4 regions of the Paenibacillus filicis genome follow, and region 3 is predicted to be linked to each of the others. Evidence: riboswitches for the same ligand, from Rfam matches in the RefSeq annotation. Region 3 holds a riboswitch; each other region holds the start of a gene.
The links. A riboswitch is a leader RNA that binds a small molecule or an ion and turns the genes downstream of it on or off. The one in region 3 is predicted to bind cyclic di-AMP.
Positions count from the first base shown of each region.

Region 1: linked by a shared signal. The riboswitch ahead of WMW72_RS23935 (stalk domain-containing protein) and the one ahead of WMW72_RS33695 (hypothetical protein) in region 3 are both predicted to bind cyclic di-AMP.
Region 2: linked by a shared signal. The riboswitch ahead of WMW72_RS21660 (CAP domain-containing protein) and the one ahead of WMW72_RS33695 (hypothetical protein) in region 3 are both predicted to bind cyclic di-AMP.
Region 4: linked by a shared signal. The riboswitch ahead of WMW72_RS31465 (TrkH family potassium uptake protein) and the one ahead of WMW72_RS33695 (hypothetical protein) in region 3 are both predicted to bind cyclic di-AMP.

Region 1 is NZ_JBBPCC010000017.1:171,381-176,283, forward strand. It holds gene purK (5-(carboxyamino)imidazole ribonucleotide synthase) at 1-1,076, opposite strand, end outside; gene purE (5-(carboxyamino)imidazole ribonucleotide mutase) at 1,073-1,558, opposite strand; purine riboswitch at 1,730-1,831, opposite strand; gene WMW72_RS23930 (DUF6483 family protein) at 1,962-2,657, opposite strand; cyclic di-AMP (ydaO/yuaA leader) riboswitch at 2,806-2,969, shown strand; gene WMW72_RS23935 (stalk domain-containing protein) at 2,972-3,805, shown strand; gene WMW72_RS23940 (polysaccharide deacetylase family protein) at 3,995-4,696, shown strand; gene WMW72_RS23945 (DoxX family protein) at 4,877-4,903, shown strand, end outside.
Region 2 is NZ_JBBPCC010000015.1:96,303-101,205, reverse strand. It holds gene WMW72_RS21665 (S-layer homology domain-containing protein) at 1-1,959, shown strand, start outside; gene WMW72_RS21660 (CAP domain-containing protein) at 2,011-2,841, opposite strand; cyclic di-AMP (ydaO/yuaA leader) riboswitch at 2,841-2,976, opposite strand; gene WMW72_RS21655 (MFS transporter) at 3,390-4,586, shown strand; gene WMW72_RS21650 (DEAD/DEAH box helicase) at 4,841-4,903, shown strand, end outside.
Region 3 is NZ_JBBPCC010000036.1:41,173-46,075, reverse strand. It holds gene WMW72_RS33700 (nucleoside hydrolase) at 1-536, shown strand, start outside; cyclic di-AMP (ydaO/yuaA leader) riboswitch at 1,174-1,363, shown strand; cyclic di-AMP (ydaO/yuaA leader) riboswitch at 1,533-1,699, shown strand; gene WMW72_RS33695 (hypothetical protein) at 1,823-2,233, shown strand; gene kdpF (K(+)-transporting ATPase subunit F) at 2,371-2,448, shown strand; gene kdpA (potassium-transporting ATPase subunit KdpA) at 2,477-4,153, shown strand; gene kdpB (potassium-transporting ATPase subunit KdpB) at 4,176-4,903, shown strand, end outside.
Region 4 is NZ_JBBPCC010000030.1:25,556-30,458, forward strand. It holds gene WMW72_RS31455 (LysR family transcriptional regulator) at 1-696, shown strand, start outside; gene WMW72_RS31460 (potassium channel family protein) at 704-1,366, opposite strand; gene WMW72_RS31465 (TrkH family potassium uptake protein) at 1,382-2,743, opposite strand; cyclic di-AMP (ydaO/yuaA leader) riboswitch at 2,813-2,963, opposite strand; gene WMW72_RS31470 (CPBP family intramembrane glutamic endopeptidase) at 3,238-4,866, shown strand.

The sequences.
Region 1 (4,903 bases), on a different contig from region 3:
TGAATCTTAGCGGTTACGCCCGGCTCCAGGCTTTCCGATTCGGGCTTCACGACCCAGTCGAGCAGCGGCTGCACATGCTCGCCGAGCACGTTGACCATGACGACCGGCTGCATCAGGCTAGGGTCCCCGAGCGGCAGGTTACAGATCGCCCGCACATGCTGCTCGAACTGCGAGGTCCTACACGCTTCCATCGTATAATGTCCCGAGTTATGCGGCCGCGGCGCGAGCTCGTTGACGAATAGCTCACCGTCCGCTGTCAGGAACAGCTCGACAGCGATCAGGCCGACCACATCCAGCCCCTCGGCGATAGCCGCCGCCATCTTCTCGGCGCGCTCGACGACATCCGCAGGCACACGTGCCGGTACGATGGACAAGTGCAGAATGTTGTTCACATGCTCGTTTTCGGCTGCTGGGAACGTCTTGACTTCACCGCGCGGGCTGCGCGCTGCGATGACGGACAGCTCCTTCTCGAAGCGGATGAACTGCTCCAGCACGAGTTCCGTTCCGGCACGGGCCAGCGTCTCGTACGCTTCTGCGATCTCGTCCTCATGACGGATCACCCATTGTCCCTTGCCGTCATAGCCGCCCATCGCCGTCTTCAGTACGCATGGCAGGCCGAAGCGACCTACCGCCTCGCGCAGCTCCTCTACGCTGCCGATCTCCGCGTAAGGCGCTACCTTGACGCCTGCGGCCTCGATGGCCCGCTTCTCCCGCAGCCGGTGCTGGGTCGTGTAGAGCAGCTTGCTGCCCTGCGGCACATACGATTCCTTCATTAGAAGCTCCGTCACGTCCGCATCGACGTTCTCGAACTCATACGTAATGACATCCGACAGCTCTGCCAGCTCCCGTGCCGCCGCCGCATCGTGATAAGGCGCTGTCACCTGGCGGTCGGCTACCTGACCGCAGGGCGAGTCCGGCGTCGGATCGAGTGTGGCAAAGCGGTAGCCCATAGCCCGTCCGGCCAAGGCCAGCATCCGGCCGAGCTGGCCGCCGCCCAGCACACCGATCGTTCCGCCGGGCGCGATCACTTTGGAGGGATCGTAAGCCCTTGCTTCCCGCTGCGTATCCGGTCTCATTCCAGCACGCTCTTCTCTATAACGGTTTGCGCGAGCTTCTCACGGCGCTTCACGAGCTTCTGCTGCAGCTCGGGATCGAAGGCTGCCAGCACCTGAGCGGCGTACAGCCCCGCATTGGTCGCTCCGGCCTGACCGATCGACATCGTGCCCACCGGCACGCCGCCCGGCATCTGTACAATGGAATAGAGTGAATCAAGCCCACTCATTGTAGAAGACTTTACAGGCACGCCAATGACCGGCAGTACCGTCTTCGCCGCAACCATACCCGGCAAATGAGCGGCACCGCCGGCTCCGGCGATAATCAGCTTTAATCCGCGACCGATGGCGGATTCCGCATATTCAAACATCAGATCGGGCGTACGGTGAGCGGATACAACCCGCTTCTCATAGGCGATGCCGAGTTCGTCCAGTATGTCGCACGCATGCTTCATCGTGTCCCAATCGGACTGGCTTCCCATAATGACACCAACTTGCACTGACATGATAACCTCCGTTTGCACCCTTCGATTCCGGGCGGCTGCTTGATGAGCTATATGCTCTATTCATGAAAAAACGCCCTTGAGACAACTGAAGCCAAGTAACGGCCAGCTGTCGGAAGGACGACAAGAAATACCCTTAAGCACAAGTTAAGGCCAAGCACAGAGCGTGCCGACCTCTCATTGACGCTTACTCGTAGTCCAAAAATTTAAGGTTTTCGGGTAGAGACTTTCGGGCCGTATCCCCGACTTTATACGAGACTATTCAACTTATAAATGACCCTGCTTACCAATCTTTTCACTCTCTCAGTTTAGCAGGGATTGACACATCATGTCAACTCTAAAACCCGAACATTCAATATTTATTCCATAAAAATAGTTCGCCTTTAAACCTTGTTATTGGGTAGATTTACCGCTTATTAACAGTCGCATTTTTCATTTCAATGAGTTCTTTTTGACTTTGGGCGACTTCTGGGGCGGATAGCCCTCCCGCCGTCAGCACCGGCTCGCTCAGCAGGGTCCACCGCTCATACATAAGCAAGCCGTTCTCTAGAATGACCAGCCACGAATCAGAGGGCTCGTCTCCGTCTTTCACAGCCAAGCGGTGAAAGAGAGCATCCTCCGCCTTGGATAGCCGGCCTGTTTCTTCATAATAAGGGATAAGCAGCTCCAGCAGCTCAGTGCCCATCGGACTTCTCCCGGCCAGCTCCAGCGCGGCTTCGATCCGCTCGTCGATTTCCTTCAGCATTGCCGAGTCTTCTTCGTCTGCCCTTACCAGCAGAAGCAGCTCCGCCCACCGGATGGATTCACGTGCAGCCTGCTCCCCGTGTTGTTCTTCCTTCAGCATCCGGCCACGGGCGATCATCATGTCGCTCAACGCAAGCGCTTTGCCGATATCCGGCCTGCCTCCCTGGGAGATTAGCTCCAGCAGATCGCGAACCGCCAGCGCCTGCAGCAGTCTAGAGTCGAGTCCGACGAGGCGTTTCATCGCCTGATTGATAATCTCCAGCCGCTCCTGAAGCGCCTGGCCTCGCTTGTTGATGACTTGTCCGATGATTTTGGCCGTCTGTTCGATAAGCCGCATGATATAGTCGCGCTGATACATGACTCTGCCTCCCTGCTTTTCTATAACTTACATTGTACCATTCTGCCGCCACACGGCGGTATTTTTACGGATATCCTCTCAGCTGAAGGAAAAACCTGGCATGGACTGGATGAATTTATGCATTGAACGCTTTAAGCAGGTTATGGTAAAGTCTTAAAAGCCGAATCGAACAGTTTGTTATCTGAACGTACGGGGGACGCATCACATGGGGTGAATAGACGATTCCAGCAGCCATGCCTGCCGAATCGCGCTTAGGGAAAATCCTCTTCCCGAACCCGACAACTAACCTCGGAGGCCCGACAGGAGGGAATCAATTGAATAAGATTTTCAAATGCATCCTGCTGGCAGGTCTGTTCCTGCTGCCCGCGGGAATGACGGCGTCTAAGCCTGCGAATGCCCAGTTTTTCCATCAGGAGACGGACATTAAGGTGCAGGTTAACGATCAGCTCATGCAGTTTGGTGATATTCAGCCGATTGTGGATGCCACTTCCAAGCTTCAAGTTCCTGCTAGAGTCATGGCTGACAAGCTAGGCTATGATCTGCAATGGCAGAAGGTAGGCAACCAGATTGCCATCACCATCGGCAATTCGGAGCAGAAGCTGACCCTAACGACAGGAGAAACTGAGGCCAAGGTGAATGAGCAGCCTGCTTCTCTGGATGCGCCTGCCCGGATCGTAGACGGCCGTGTATACGTTCCTTTCCGTCTGATTGCCGATACGTTCGGCTCCAAGACCCAATGGGATTCGGCCAATCGCATCGCGATTATGTCGACAGACGGCCAGTATCATGCACCGGCCTGGTATCGTCCCCAGGCCATCGCCAAGAGTTACTCCAAAGTCATTGAGGCCAGAGCCTCTGCCTATAGCGCCAGCCCCGCAGAGAACGGCGGGTACACACTCGATTATATGGGCAACCAGCTGCAGCTTGGCACGATCGCCGTAGACCCTTCTGTGATTCCACTCGGATCGAGAGTTTACGTGGAAGGCTACACACATGACGGACTTCCTGCCGGAGGCATGTATGCCGTAGCCAGCGATACCGGTGGAGCGATCAAGGGCAATAAGATCGATATCTTCCTCCCGCAGAGCCGTGAGCAAGTGAAGTCATTCGGGATTCAGCAAGTGAAAGTATATATTCTCGGCTCGTAGCAGCAGCAGTCTTCGGACTGCTGTTTTTGCTATTTTCTTTATAGGCCGCGACTAACCCCCGCTTTTCTCTGGAATACCTTCCACACTCTTATCCTTTTCTTCCATCGGGATTACCCAGCTTTTAGGCCGCATAGCCTCCCGCCTTTTTTCGGACACTATAACTGAATTTACAGCGGAGGAGGCTTGGTCATGATCCGGAAAACAACACTTCTGCTGCTGGCTGGCCTGCTGCTGATTCCCCAATTTCCAGCTGCTGCCGTTCCAAGCCGTGATGAGGTCGTATGGAATGTCCAAACCGATCAGAAGCTGATCGCCTTGACGTTTGACGACGGTCCCAATCCGGTGTACACACCGCAAATTCTGGATCTTCTGCATGCGTATGAGGCCAAGGGGACTTTCTTCGTGTTGGGCAAGCGGGTTCAGATGTATCCGGCCATTGCTATACGTGAGGTCAATGACGGCCACGAAATCGCCAATCATACCTTCGACCATCATTATCTGAAAAACTACCCGCCTGACCGGCTCGTCAATGAAATCAGACAGACGCAGGAAGTTATTTTCGATATCACTGAGCAGATGCCCCACGTCTTTCGCCCACCTGGCGGCTTCTACAATGACCAGCTCCTGGATTCCATGAAGGAAGACAAGCTCACGGTCGTTATGTGGTCATGGTACCAGGATACCAAGGACTGGCGCAAACCGGGAACCAGCAAAATCGTCCAGCAGGTACTTAGCAATGTGCATAACGGCGACATCGTGCTCTTCCACGATCTGGAGGGCGACTGCACGCAAACCGTCGAGGCTCTGAAAATTATCCTGCCTGAATTAAAAGCCCGCGGCTACCAGTTCGTCACCGTATCCGATCTGATCGCACGCACGAGACAGCATTAGCGAAGCCTGAACAGCGGGAGAACTCTTTTTCCTCAGCAAGCCGGCAGCTCATATTCCGGCTTGTTCTCGTTCTTCACCAGGCTATACGAATAAAAGTATATATGATTGTGATTTTTTTCACTTACATAATCAATCCGCAAGCTTATACTAAAATCAGAAAGAACAAAGGAGATGGTTCACATGATGACCTGGCTTAGAGAAAACCGA
Region 2 (4,903 bases), on a different contig from region 3:
TGGGAAAGCGTTACTTCGAACCTGTACATGTTGTCTGTCGGCAAGCATGAGACGCTCGTCACCTGGGTATCCAGCCAGCCGGATGTGATCTCCATCGGGGAAGCACAGAATCACCAGGTGATTGGACAAGTTCATCATCAGTCTGATGAGCGAAGCGTCATTGTCACGGCGACGGTATCCAAGAACAACCGCTCGGCATCCCGTCCATTCCTGCTGATCGTCAAAAACCAGACGACGACCAAAACGTCCGTCACCGAAGGAGTGAGGACCGTGAATGTGGTCGGGGAAAAGGGCGAATTCACCAAGCCGCTCAGCATTGCGCGGATCGTGCTGTCCGACCGGACGCTGATCGACAAGACGATTCTCGACGAATCGGCAGCTGATCAGATTATCGATAAAAGCCAGACGACCGGGGAACGCACAGCTCGGCTCGTCATGGAAGAACTTCCGAGCGACAGGCCGGACGAATTGGCCGTCCAGATTGCCGGGGGCAGCGTGGCGAGTTTATCCAATCACGGGATGGCTATTCAAGTGGAGAGTGAAACCGCCATCCTGACGCTTTCTAATGAGATACTGCTGCGCATGAAGCAGCAGGCGATGGATCTGTACTTCCGGATCGTGCCAATCCGCAGTGAGCAGGGCCGTCAGACGGTAGCTGCCCGCATTCTGGTGGAGCCTGCGATACGTCAGGCTGCAGGCAGCGGGAAGGCTGTAGTGGTTGGGATGCCGCAGAAGATTGAGACCAACTATCGGAATTTCCGCACGAAGCTGGTCATTCCGTTCAACGGAATTTTACCAGCAACCGGCCAGGCGGCCTACTTGAATTCGCTTCGTGTGTTTATCGAGCACAGCGACGGCGACAAGAAGCTGGCCTCGGGAACAGTCGTGTACAGAAATAACCAGCCCTATGGCCTTGAGCTGGAGATCGATAAATTCAGTACTTTCACCTTCGTACAGCTTAACCCGTCCGGCAACAACAGCTCCGACTCAGAAACGGACGGCAGCAGCGACAATTCCGGCAGTTCATCGCCAGGAGACACGAAACCGGACTCCAGGGCCGAAGTTAAGCTGGAAGGAGAAGGCAAGCAGATTACGATCAAGCACGGCGGCTCCGATGAAGGCATTGACAAAGATAGCTTCTCGGTAACGGTGAATGGCAAGCCTGTGGCTATCGAGCAGGTCATCGTGGAAAAGGGTCGGATTATTCTGGTGCTGAGGCAGCCTGTTCTGGCTGGAGATCAGGTAGCGGTCGTGTATGCAGGGGACCTTACTGTAGACAGTGAGAAGCGTAAACGGACCTTCAGCATGCTCGTGAACAATCCTGGACATCACCGGCCGTATATCACGGGCTATCCCGATGGCACCTTTGGGCCGTCTAACCGGATTACCCGGGCCGAGGTAGCTACGATTCTATCACGCGTCACGAGTAAGGCCGAGAATCGTAAGGAAGTCACATACACAGATGTGACCCAGTCGCACTGGGCATCAGACAATATCAACAGAGTCACGTGGATGGGGATCATGGACGGGTATCCCGATGGAAGCTTCCGGCCGGAAGCGCCAGTTACCCGCGCGGAAATGGCCAGCCTGGCTGCCCGCTGGTCCACCGGTAATCCTACTTCGAGCCTAAGCGCCAGGTTCACGGATGTTCAAGGTCACTGGGCGCAGGAGGCGATCCTACGAATGCGGACGGCCGGGGTACTGGACGGCTACGAAGATGGCAGGTTCCTGCCGGAGCATAGCCTGACCCGCGCGGAGGCGGTAACGGTGGTCAACAAGCTGCTGGGCCGCGGTCCATACACAGCTGGGGAGCAGCAGTGGCGTGACGTTGACATGCAGCACTGGGCTTACGGAGAGGTCCAGGAAGCTTCGGTCGATCATGAGATCGGTCTGGGAACGGATTCCGCGGAGAAACGAATACCGGTGAAAGAGCAGGCCAATCAAGCTCTACCTAAATAAACAGCAAAAAAGCCCGGAGCATCCGGGCTTTTTCCTGTCTTCACGCACTTATTAGTTCGCGATGAACTCTTGAACCCATTCGCCGTTGTAGAAAGCAACGCCGATCTTCGTGTAGTTCGGGCTCAAGATATTTTGTCTGTGGCCGGCGCTATTCATCCAGGCGTTCATAACTTCCTGTGGATCGCGTTGTCCCTTGGCGATATTCTCGCCGGCATACGAGTATTGAATACCGTATTTCTTCATCATATCGAACGGGGAACCGTAAGTTGGCGAATTATGGTCAAAGTAGTTCAGGTTGTACATGTCTTTGGCCTTGTCGAGTGCCATGTTGGCAAGGGCCGGATCGCTTGTCAGCGGCGACAGACCAGCCTTGGCGCGCTCCGCATTCACCAGGCTTACGACCTGATCGGCATAAGCCGAAGCGGTGTCTGTAGCTGGCTTGCTTGGAGCTGTCGGAGCTTCCGTCTGACCATTTCCTGGAGCCGGGGTTGTAACGGGAGCTTCGGTACCCGGAGCCGGTGTGTCAGTGTCTGGAGTTTCCGCTGGAGCTTGTCCTTCATCCGGAGCGGCAGAGCCATTATCCGGATTCTCAGAACCTGTACCCGGCGTTGTTGGAGCTTGTCCATGGTCGTTACCAGAGCCACCTTGCCCTGGATAAACATAATGAATTTCCGGGCATACTATGCGAAGATTCGCACCCTGCAGCTTCTGCAGCAGATCACTCAGGGACAATCCGTATTGTTGCTGTAGACGATTGACCAACTGATCAGGATTGATAGTGCCTGTCGTTGGAGTTGCTGCAAACGCGGAACCTGCTCCGACGACAACGCTTAACGCCAGTGCACCTGTCAATACTGTCTTTTTGAAAAACATTTCTTTCATCCTCTCCTTATTGTGGCCTACGAGGTTAGCTGACGGGTTCGGGTCAAAGAGCAATCACCCGGCCGCGAGAAGCGGCTTCACCCCAAAACATTGGGTTCCCCGTGCTTCTAGTAGAAGCTTCGGCCTTCTTTTTTCCGCGAAGATCAATCGATGTAAGCCCATCGTGTTTCCTGCGGTTGCTTCATGGTAACATGATATAACTCTCGAATCATTGCATAATGATTTCCATGCGCTAGTTTTTATGCCAAGAAACCGGGCAAACTCAGCATTTTCGTGTATGCACAAATGACAAGTATTCTACTATACCCGTATTTTCAAAGGCTTGCCGATGGTTCGAGTGGGAGTGGAACGATAACGAATATAACGCATACCGGCAGGAGCAGCGACCCCGGAATTGTTGCAGGAGATTAGGAGGGAAGAATCTGTAAAGAATGCGTGTAGGTTATTGCCGACTTTTCTAAGCGTGTGCTATTCTAACATACGGTGCGCAGCAAGCCATAAGGCTTGACCTGGCACAGGCACATACATAGAGAGAAGGCGTATATTCCATGGGAGTGCAGCAAGCAGCCATCGGCTCCTCAAGCAAGGAAAAAAGGTTTCCTATTGCCCTGATTTCGTTAACCGCAGGAGCATTTGCGATAGGGATGACAGAGTTCGTGATTATGGGTTTACTGCCTAATGTTGCGGCAGATCTGGACGTCAGCATTCCCAAAGCGGGCCAACTGATCACAGGCTACGCGCTGGGCGTCGCGATCGGAGCGCCGGTCCTGGCGTTAGCGACATCGAGGCTTCCCCAGAAAGTGTTATTGTGCATTCTCATGGTCTTATTCATTATCGGTAACGGGATTGCCGCTGTTGCTCCCACTTATACGGTGCTGATGCTGGCCCGGCTATTCACTTCGCTGGCGCACGGCACCTTCTTCGGAGTCGGGTCGGTCATCGCTGCCAATCTGGTTGCACCGAACCGGCGGGCAGCGGCCGTCTCGGTCATGATGGCGGGACTCACGGTCGCCAATATTATCGGGGTGCCCTTCGGCACCTTCATCGGTCAGAATATGGGCTGGAGAGCTGCTTTCCTGGCCGTCGTCGTCATGGGGATTATTACGCTGGTAGGCATTGTCGCCTTGATTCCGAAAATCCCGCATGATCCATCCTCCAGCTTTATCCGGCAGATCAGGGCGCTCGGCCAGCCTAAGCTGCTGACGGTGCTGCTGGCGGGCGCTATCGGCTGCAGCAGCTTGTTCGCAGTCTTCACGTATATCGCGCCGCTGCTGCAGGAAGTGACGGGCTTAGCTGAGCATAACGTCACGTGGGTGCTCGTGCTATTCGGCATCGGAGTCACGATCGGGAATATCGTAGGCGGCAAGCTCGCCGATTGGAAGCTGATGCCTACGCTGATGGTCGGGTTTCTGCTGCTGGCGGTTCTTCTGGCTGTGCTCGGTGTGACCGCACATATCCCGGTGCTGGCGATCGCGACGATCTTTCTGTGGGGTGTGGCTTCCTTTGGCGTGCTTCCCGGACTGCAGGTTCGGATTATGTCACTGGCCAAGGACGCTCCCGCGCTAGCTTCCACTTCGAATCACTCGGCCTTGAATCTCGGAAACGCAGGCGGGGCTTATCTGGGCGGGGTTGTGATTACACAGGCAGGTCTCGGATTCCTTCCTTGGGCCGGCGCGCTGATGTCCCTGATGGGACTGGTCATTACGGTAATCATCTTCCGTTGGGATCGCCGTACAGCCAGATAATTGGTAGTAGCGATTGGCTATCATAACAGTAGATTCAGCATAATAGGTTAAATAGAACCAAGCAGGGACAGTGAGCGTCTACGGACGGCTCTGCTGTCCCTGTTTCATTGTGACGATGAACGGCCGCTGATGTGGATAGACGTGAGTTTTACACGGCTGCGCGTGTACGGTGGAGAAGGGGAATGCTGGAAGTGGGTGCTACGGATATGATATGGTTATAGTTAACATAACGAGGCAGGACGGAGGCACGATCGATGTCGGGCTTTACAGAGGATTACGGATTTCATCCGGTATTATGGCAATGGTTTGCCGGCCGG
Region 3 (4,903 bases):
AGGATGCAACGTTGGCTCAAAAAATTAAGCATGTATATGTCATGGGTGGAGCTGTTCATGTCCCGGGTAATGTAACCCCCGTGTCGGAGGCGAATATATGGGGCGATCCCGAGGCCGCGGACATCGTGTTTAGCTCGGGGTTACCGATCACCATGGTGGGCCTAGATGTTACGATGAAAACGCTGATTACCCAGCAGCATCTGAACTATCTGCAGGAGCATTGCCAAGAAGAGAACAAGGATATCGTCGAATTTATCAACGAATCCTTACAGTTTTACTTTGACTTCTATCACACCTCGAATTATTGGATGGGAGCTGCCCCGCTGCATGATCCATTAACGATGCTGGTGGCCCTAGAGCCAGGTGTGGTCAAAACCCAACAGATGAAGATTAAAGTGGAATGCCAAAGTGAGATTTGTCAGGGGATGACCGTGGCGGATTTACGGCGTAATGCTTTGGTAGGAAGTCCTGTACAGGTGTGTATAGATGTCGAGGCCGAGTATGCCGTGAATAAATTATTGTCCGTATTTCTTTAAACAGCGTCTATAGCTATGCAGAAGGCATGGAAGGGGAGCAGAAATGCTCCCTTAGCCTGTTTGTAATCAGGCATGTATGCGTCTGAAACGACCTTTGTCACGCCATATGAAAAGAGTCCCTTTCTTCTAAGCAGATCCAATTTGTCAGGCGGAACACTTTTGGAAGGTCTTTTTTTACATGAGGCGCCTCTTCATCTATAAAAATTACGAAATCAGAGGTCATGGCCGCCATTCCGGCATCCTCAATCTTCGTCTCGTGCAACCGGGATTAGTAAATAGTTGTTGGCGGCTGAAACCTGTGCTTACGAGGTTAGCTATCGCGGTTACCCCATTCGCCCGAACTATTGCAAAATAAAACCCGATAAATGGTTAGATTTGTATGATTTGAACCGGAAATCCACGTGAAACCGACTTCAATGGACAGACGCTTCGGTTATCTCCACCTTTTCTAGGCTAAGCTTCTATTTTCGTGATTTTCGAGATAAACAGTAAAATCGGGAGTAAGATGCAGCAATATGGAGATCGAAGATGAATTACTTCCGGATTATGGCGGATTGAACGGGATTTGACGGATGGTCTTTCTTTACAGGACCAACCGGCAAGCGTATGATACAACTCATGAATCAAACAAAGTTTCCATGTTGAATCGCTGAGTTTCCTGGGCTAACCGGGAAAGCGGGGGAACCAATACAGCCAGGCCGAAGCGGTGTGAGAGCCGCTGCGCGCAGGGCATGGGGTGAATCTTGGGGCAGGAAGCGGCTCCGAGTAGGGCGACTCTCACCGCCCGAATCCGTCAGCTAACCCCGTAAGCGTTGGTAGGCAGCCATCTTGGTATCGAAGGACCGTCTTGACTTGTTCTGACATGCGAATGGTGCTTAATGGAGAGAGGATGATGAAGCTTGTGATCGAACCTATCGACCACAGGGCTTAAGCCTCTGTGGTTTTTACTTGTCTTTTTATGAAACAGAAGCCAATGATTTACAAAACGAATGACATGCATCTGATTCGCTGAGTCCTTGAATGGAAAAGGAACGGGGGAACCAACGAAGCTGCCATCGCAGCTTCATGGGGTGAATCCCGGAACAGCCAGGCTGTTCCCGGGTAGGGCGACTCTCACGCCCGAATCCGTCAGCTAACCTCGTAAGCGTTTGGAGAGAGGCAACGATTGTCGTGGGCAAGACACGGTCTATTTGGCTGTGCCTGAAGAAGCCGCGGGAAGAGTTCTTTTCTTCCTGCCGGCTTCTTTTTTGTTGCCTTCTCTTTCTCAATCAATAGGAGGAGAATCCGTGGTACATCAGCGGGAATGGATCTTGGTATCCGCACCGAACAAAGCAGGGGAGCTGTTCATTAGTCAATTGCTGGCCCGGCAGATTCCGTGCGCAGCGATCGTGAACAATCGAGTGGAACAAGAGAGGGTTACTAGAATCGGAGTGAAAATTTCCCACCTCGTGGATACTAAAAATGAGGTTACCTGGATCATGCCGGAGTTCCCGGTAGGTCAAGTCTTTTTATTTGAAAATAGCGTGACGCTGTGCTGCCGCTATCTGCAGATCTGCAGCAAATGGACGACAAAGCCCATCACGATCATCACCCATTCGAGCAGTCCGAGGCTGATGTACAGAAATCTGGGGGCCCGCAATATCATTCATACGTCCAGTCAGGACGTTAGCTTTTTAATTGCATCCATGGACGATTAGGCAGAAGGCTGACCATGAGGAGGGATTTGGATGCTGGATCTAGGTATGGTGCTGCTTCTGGCCGGAGCGTATGTCTTATTCGCAGGCTTCCTAGCCTGGTGCGGAAGCGTAAACCGTGAACCGGAGGGAGATAACAAATGATCGTGGTTGGTGTATGTACGGTGTTTATCTTTATTTATCTCGTCTATGTGCTGGTCAATCCGGAGAAATTCTAGGTTGCTGACAAGGAGGGTCTAAGAAGTTATGGGCATTGTACAAATAGCCGTTGTTATCCTGATCCTGCTGCTGCTGGTGAAGCCGCTCGGCACCTACCTGTACCAGGTGTTCCGGGGCGAGGCGAACGGCACAGATCGCTGGTTTGCCTGGGCGGAGAGGCCGATATACGCACTGATCGGGCTGAAGCAGCGCCGGGGCATGACCTGGAAAACCTACGCGCTAAGCTTTATTCTGACGAACATCGTCCTGGTAGCGACCGGCTACCTCATGCTTCGACTGCAGAAGTTTCTGCCGTTTAACCCGAGCGGCATCGATAATATGGAGCAGACGCTGACATTCAATACGGTCATCAGCTTCATGACCAATACGAATCTCCAGCATTACAGCGGTGAGACTGGCCTCTCGTATTTCTCGCAGATGGCTTTTATTACGATGATGATGTTTACCTCAGCTGCTACGGGGCTGTGCGTGGCGATAGCCTTCATCCGAGCCATCACGAGCAAGGGTGAGACGATCGGCAATTTCTTCGAGGATTTCGTCAAGGCGCATACGCGGGTATTTCTGCCGTTTGCTTTTGTCACCACGCTGGTGCTCGTCGGGCTTCAGGTACCACAGACGCTGCAGCCAACGATCACCGTGAACGGGGTGGAAGGGCCGCAGCAGATTGCGATCGGCCCGGTAGCGGCGCTCGAATCGATCAAGCATCTGGGGACCAACGGGGGCGGCTTCTTCGGGGCGAACTCAGCCCATCCGTTCGAGAATCCGAATCCGCTGACCAACGTGATCGAGATTCTGTCCATGTGGTCGCTGGCGGCTGCGCTCCCGTATACGTTCGGCTTGTTTGCCAAGAACCGCAAGCAGGGCTGGGTGATCTTCTCGGCGATGATGATCTTGTTCGTACTGTTCCTGTCTGCAGCTTATGCCGCTGAATCGGCAGGCAATCCCGTGCTGAACCGGCTGGGCGTGGATGCCTCACAGGGCAGCATGGAGGGCAAGGAGGTACGCTTCGGCATTGCTGGGTCCGCCTTGTTCACAACCGTGACGACGGCGGCGACGACCGGCTCCGTCAACAATATGCATGATACGTTGACCCCGCTCGGGGGGATTACGCCGTTGGCTCTGATGATGCTCAACTGTGTATTCGGCGGCAAGGGTGTTGGTCTCGTCAATATGCTCATGTATGCGATTCTGGCGGTGTTCCTCGCCGGGCTCATGGTCGGGCGCACGCCTGAATTTCTGGGACGGAAGATTGAGGCTAGGGAGATGAGATTGATCGCCGTCGCGATTCTGACGCATCCCTTGATCATTCTGGCGCCGACGGCGCTGGCCCTGATGACGGAGCCGGGCACGGCTGCAATTACGAGTCCGTCGTTCCACGGCATCTCGCAGGTGCTGTATGAATACACCTCCTCTGCGGCCAATAACGGGTCCGGCTTTGAGGGACTTGGTGACAACACGCCATTCTGGAATATATCCACGGGTCTCGTGATGCTGTTCGGCCGGTATATCTCGATGATCGCGCTGCTCGCCGTAGCGGGTTCCATGCTGCGCAAGCAGTGGGTTCCAGAGACGATCGGAACCTTCCGTACGGACAATGGCTTGTTTGTCGGGATACTGGTCGGTACGGTCCTGATCATCGGTGCGCTGACATTTTTACCGGCGGTTGTTCTGGGCCCGATCGCTGAGCATTTAACGATCCGTTAATCGAAGAGGTGGAAATAAGTCCATGAGTACAAGTAGAAAAAAACTGCTAACCGGCGAAATGGTAACAAATGCGATCAAAGACAGCTTCATCAAGCTGAATCCGGTCACGATGATGAAGAATCCCGTGATGTTTATTGTGGAGGTCGGCACCTTCGTCGTACTGCTGATGACGCTCTTCCCCGGCTATTTCGGAACGGAAGGCAGCGTAGGCTTTAACCTGACGGTGTTTGTGATTCTGCTGTTCACGGTGCTGTTCGCGAATTTCGCCGAGGCTTTAGCCGAAGGGCGGGGGAAGGCACAGGCGGATTCCCTGAAGAAAACAAAAACTGAGATCTCGGCGAATAAAGTCTTGGGGAGCGGCATCAAGCTGGTACCCTCCACCGAGCTGCGCAAGGGCGATATCGTCATTGTGTCGCAGGGGGAGATGATCCCGGGGGATGGCGAGGTGATCGAAGGACTGGCCTCTGTCGATGAGTCTGCCATTACAGGCGAATCCGCGCCGGTGATCAAGGAAGCGGGCGGAGATTTCAGCTCGGTCACCGGAGGCACCCGCGTCGTGAGCGATAAGATCCGGGTGCGGATTACGAGCGATCCGGGCGAATCCTTCATCGATCGGATGATTGCCTTGGTCGAGGGAGCCTCCCGGCAGAAGACGCCCAATGAAATCGCGCTGAATACGCTGCTCACCAGCCTGACGCTGATCTTCCTGATCGTCGTCGTGACACTTGCTCCTATCGCCCGGTATGTAGA
Region 4 (4,903 bases), on a different contig from region 3:
CTGGATCAGCAGCGGCTGGAGCGTAAGCTGCAGCAGTCGCTCCGGATCTTCAAGACGAGCACGAAGCCTGCCAGCCTGGTCATCGGCGCCAGTCTGACCACGCTGCAGTCGACACTGCCTGACCTGATCACGATCTATACACGTGAGCATCCGCTGACGGATATCAAGGCGCTGACAGGCAAAACCCACGAGATCGTCCCTCTTGTCAAGGAGAAGAAGGTCGATATCGGCCTCGTGGCTTCGGGCATCGACGACCCCGGACTCGTCTGTCTGCCGCTGTTCGACGATCCGCTTTGCCTCGTACTCCCCGCCAGCCACCCCTATGCGGACCGCACGGACCTGAGCGCAGCCGACCTGCATGAGCTGCCGATGATTCTGTTTTCCCGGGGAACGTGGTACCGCGTGCTGATGGATGAGATGTTTCACCGCTGCAGCGTCCACCCCGATGTGAAGATGGAGATCGATTCCTTCGAGGCCATCATCCGGCTGGCAGCGACCTGTCAGACCGCCACGCTGCTGCCCGAATCTTATCTGCGGCATGTCCTTGTGGAAACAAACGGCCTGATCGTCCGCTTCATCCCGGAGCTGGAGCAAACAAAAAGAACGACCTCGCTCCTATATACGGAGGAAGCCGCTCTGGAGCCGCCGATCCGGCTGTTCATCGATCTGGCGGTTAAGCATTCGAGTCAGCGGTAGCCGCCGCTTAGCGGATCACAGCCTTCTCGAAATGGTCGATCTGGTCATTCGTCCCGATGATGACCATCACATCCTTCTCCTCCACGGAGTCGGTGGCCGTCGGGGCGATAATAACGCCTTCTTTCTTATTAATAGCTACGATGCTGCAGCCGTACTTGGCCCGCGTGTCGAGATCCCGCAAGGTCCTTCCGTCCAGACACCTTGGAACCGTCAGCTCCGCGATCGTGTACTCGCACGACAGCTCGATATAATCGAGCAGATTCGGCGAGACGAGCTGATGCGCAACCCGCACCCCCATGTCCCGCTCCGGGAAAATAATGCGGTCGACGCCGATCTTGTTCAGCACCTTGCCGTGCAGCTCGGACAACGCCTTCGCCACAACCATCTTGACCCCGATATCCTTGAGCAGAATCGTGGTCAGGATACTGGACTGGATATCGTCGCCGATCGCGACGATCACACAGTCGAAGTTGCGCAGGCCGAGCGAACGTATGACGTCTTCGTCGGTAGAATCCGCAACCACGACATGTGTAAGCTCCTCACTCATCGCCTCCACGGGCTCCTCGTGCTTGTCGATCCCCATAACCTCATAGCCAAGCTTGATCAGTTCCTTGGCCAGACTCGATCCGAACCTGCCTAGTCCAATAACGGCATATTGACTGCGCTTCATCCTGTGTCTCTTCCCCTATCCGATGGTGATTTTCCCTTCCGGGTATCTGTACAGCTCTTTCTCCGCTTTGGGTCCCAGCGCATAAGCCAGCGTCAGCGGTCCAAGACGGCCGGCAAACATCGTCAAGGCGATCATGACTTTGCCGAAGGTCGACAGATCGGGCGTCAGTCCCATGCTGAGGCCGACCGTGCCGAATGCGGACGTTACCTCGAACAAAATCATTAGAAAGCTGTGATCCTCAGTCGTGGACAGCAGCATCGTGACGATCATGACCAGGAACAAGGCCAGCATCGTCAGCGTGATCGCCTTCAGGATACGGTCCTTGCCCAGTCTGCTGCGGAACAGCACGATATCCTCCTTGCCCCGGATCATCGCGATCATGGCCCCGACCAGCACCGTGAAGGTCGTCGTCTTCACTCCTCCGCCTGTCGAGCCTGGAGAAGCCCCGATAAACATCAGGATGATGATGAACAGCTGACTCGCCTGCCGCAGTCCCGCCATGTCCACACTATTGGCGCCTGCCGTTCTCGGCGACACGGACTGGAAGAACGAAGCCAGTACCTTGCCGTCCCAGCCGAGCGGGCCCAGCGTTCTCGTATTCGAATATTCGAAGGCGAAGATGACGATAGCTCCTAGCACAATCAGCAATCCGCTGGCCGACAGCACGACCTTGGAATGCAGGGACAGCCGCCGCTTCTGCTTGAATTCCAGCAGATCCGACAGGACGACGAAGCCGAGGCCTCCGAGCACGATGAGCGCCATCGATACGACATTGACCAGCGCATCATCCGCATAGGAGGTAAGACCGGTGAAGGGCCCGCTCACCGCACCGAATAAATCAAAGCCAGCGTTGTTGAAAAATGAAATGGCATGAAAGAACCCGTAGCCGATCCCTCTCGCCACCCCGAGATCGAAGGACCACCGGATGGCGAACAGAATGGCTCCCGCGAGCTCGATGGTGAGCGAGTAAACCAGCACCTTGCGGATCAGCCGGACAATGCCTTCCATGCTGCCCTGGTTCATAGCCTCCTGCAGAATCAGCCTTTCCTTCAAGGAAATCCGTTTTTTCAGTACAAAAGCGAACAAGGTAGACATCGTCATGAAGCCAAGTCCTCCGACCTGAATCATGATGATGATGACGATTTTGCCGAATAAAGACCAATGAAGTCCGGTGTCTACGACGACAAGTCCTGTCACGCAAGCTGCCGAGGTCGCGGTGAACAACGCATCGAGGACAGGCGTCGGGAGGCCATCCGCGGATGAAAAGGGCAGCGTCAACAGAATCGTGCCGAGCAGAATAATCGCGGCGAAGCCAAGCACCAGAATCTGCGGCGGCGTCAGCTCGAATTTCTTATGCTTCTGTGCGGTTGATATCATCTCATGGGGCACCTCATCGCCGTATATGAACAACAAAAAAAGCACGGGAAACCCAGTGCTTTGCGTACAAGGTTCCTGCATTCAAGCCTACGAGGTTAGCTGACGGATTCGGGTATACAGGCACCCTATCCATGCATGCGGCCGGACGGCCGGGCACGGAATTCACCCCTATGTTTCATGGTTCCCCCGTTTTCAATACGAAATTCGGCTTTTTTATTCAATTCATATGAATTATAGACGGGTTTGAGTGGAAGCACAAAGCTGTTTTTGACGGTTTTGGGTGGATAAAGCGATCCCCGGGGCAATTGTAAGCGATCACATGGGGGCAACCCTTGCGCTGGCTTGTTTTTTCCGACTCTTACGCATGTTATCATGATATTATCCAAAAGCATGGATGGACGTCCTTGCGAATACAATACAAGTGCCAGTCCAAAAGCATGCTCTCAGCACCGAGCCCTCTTGCCCAATAGATTCCAACCGATAAGGAGTGCGCTATGCCCACATTCAAGCAACGCCCCCCCTTGCTGCTCGCCGTTATCGGCTTGCTGCTGTATTTCGGCCTCTCGTACGCGGTTCCGCTGTTCGACAAGCCCTCCTCCCCAGAGCAGGAGAAGCGTTCAACCCCGGCGATCAGCAAGCAGGAAGCGGCCCAGACGGCTGTCGCCTTCATCGACCGGCGCTTCGGCCTCTCCGGGAAGCAGACGGCGGACACGCTGTTCCAATCGTATACGTCCCGCAGCGGCTATATTCAGCAGGCCAAGCTGGAGGATGAATATGAGAAGAAGTTCGCTGCCCGATTCCCTATCGATTACTATGAAGTGGAAATTCGCGACGGAACCTCGACCTACTACGTCGGCGTCAACTTTACGACCCGCAGCGTCCTAAGCTTTAGCGCCTACAAGGCCCCTACAGCCAAGACGGATGCGCTGCCCACACTGGAGAGCACCCCCGGCTCAGCGGCGGAGCAAGCGATCCGGGATATGGGCTTTGATCCCGCAGGCTACACGCTGCACAGCGGAGTCAGCCCGGAGGGAGCGGCCGAGCAGGTGTATGTCAGCAGGACGGAGCAGATCGGCGAAGCCAAGCTGGAGCTGAGGCTGCTGACGGTAGGCGGACAGGTGACGGCATTCCGACCGGCATTCCCGCCGCCCGACAGCTTCGTGCGCTGGCAGGAGGTCCAGGACGGCCGCTCCGGGCTTATGACAAGGATCAGCATGATCGCCTCGCTGGCGATGACGCTGGCCTCCCTGGTGATCGTGGTGCGCTACCGGCGGCAGATCAGCTTCGTGCGCGGCACACTGCTTACACTTGTCTTTCTAGCGCTGTATCTGCTCAACAACTACAATATGCTGCCGGCGTTTCGCACGAGCCATGGCAGCGGGCCATCCGAGGCGGGTGCCATCCTCTATCTGTGGATCATCAATACCTACGTTGTGCTAATGGCGTTATCCACGTATTTCGCCCTGCTTGCCGGAGGTAAGCTCACGCAGGACCGCGGCGTCCGCCCTTGGGCCGTGTGGCGGGACGTGGACTTTGGAGAGCAGGCCAAGCGGTCCATGAAGGACGGCTACATCCTGGGCCTGTTCATTCTAGGCATCCAGCAGGTGCTGTTCCTCGGTGCCTCCGCGCTGTTCGATGTCTGGTCCGTGAACGACCCCAGCGACTCCGTCTACAATATGACGCATCCGGAAATTTTCCCGCTGCTCGCGTGGTCGGCAGCCATCTCCGAGGAAGCGGTCTTCCGCCTGCTGGGCGTGTCCCTGATGCTGCGGCTGACCCGCAGCCCGTTCGTCTCCGTGCTCATCCCAAGCATCGTATGGGCGATGAGCCATACGCAGTACCCGATCTACCCGGTCTATACCCGTCTGATCGAGGTGACCGTCATCGGCATTCTGTTCGGCTATGCCTTCCTGCGCTACGGCTTCCTGACGGCCGTCTTCGCCCATGCGTCCATGGACAGCATCCTGATGGGCCTGTCACTCATCTATGACGGGGACGCCAAACAAGCCGCCGCAGGACTGGTCTACTTCTTCGTCCCTGCGGCGGCCGGCTGGCTGCTCTATGCGATTCACGGACGGATCAGACGCCGTCCTCCGTCCTTGCCTTCCGCGCGCTACCCTTGATTCTCGTCCGCTATGGAACAACTGAGATGTGGTGTCT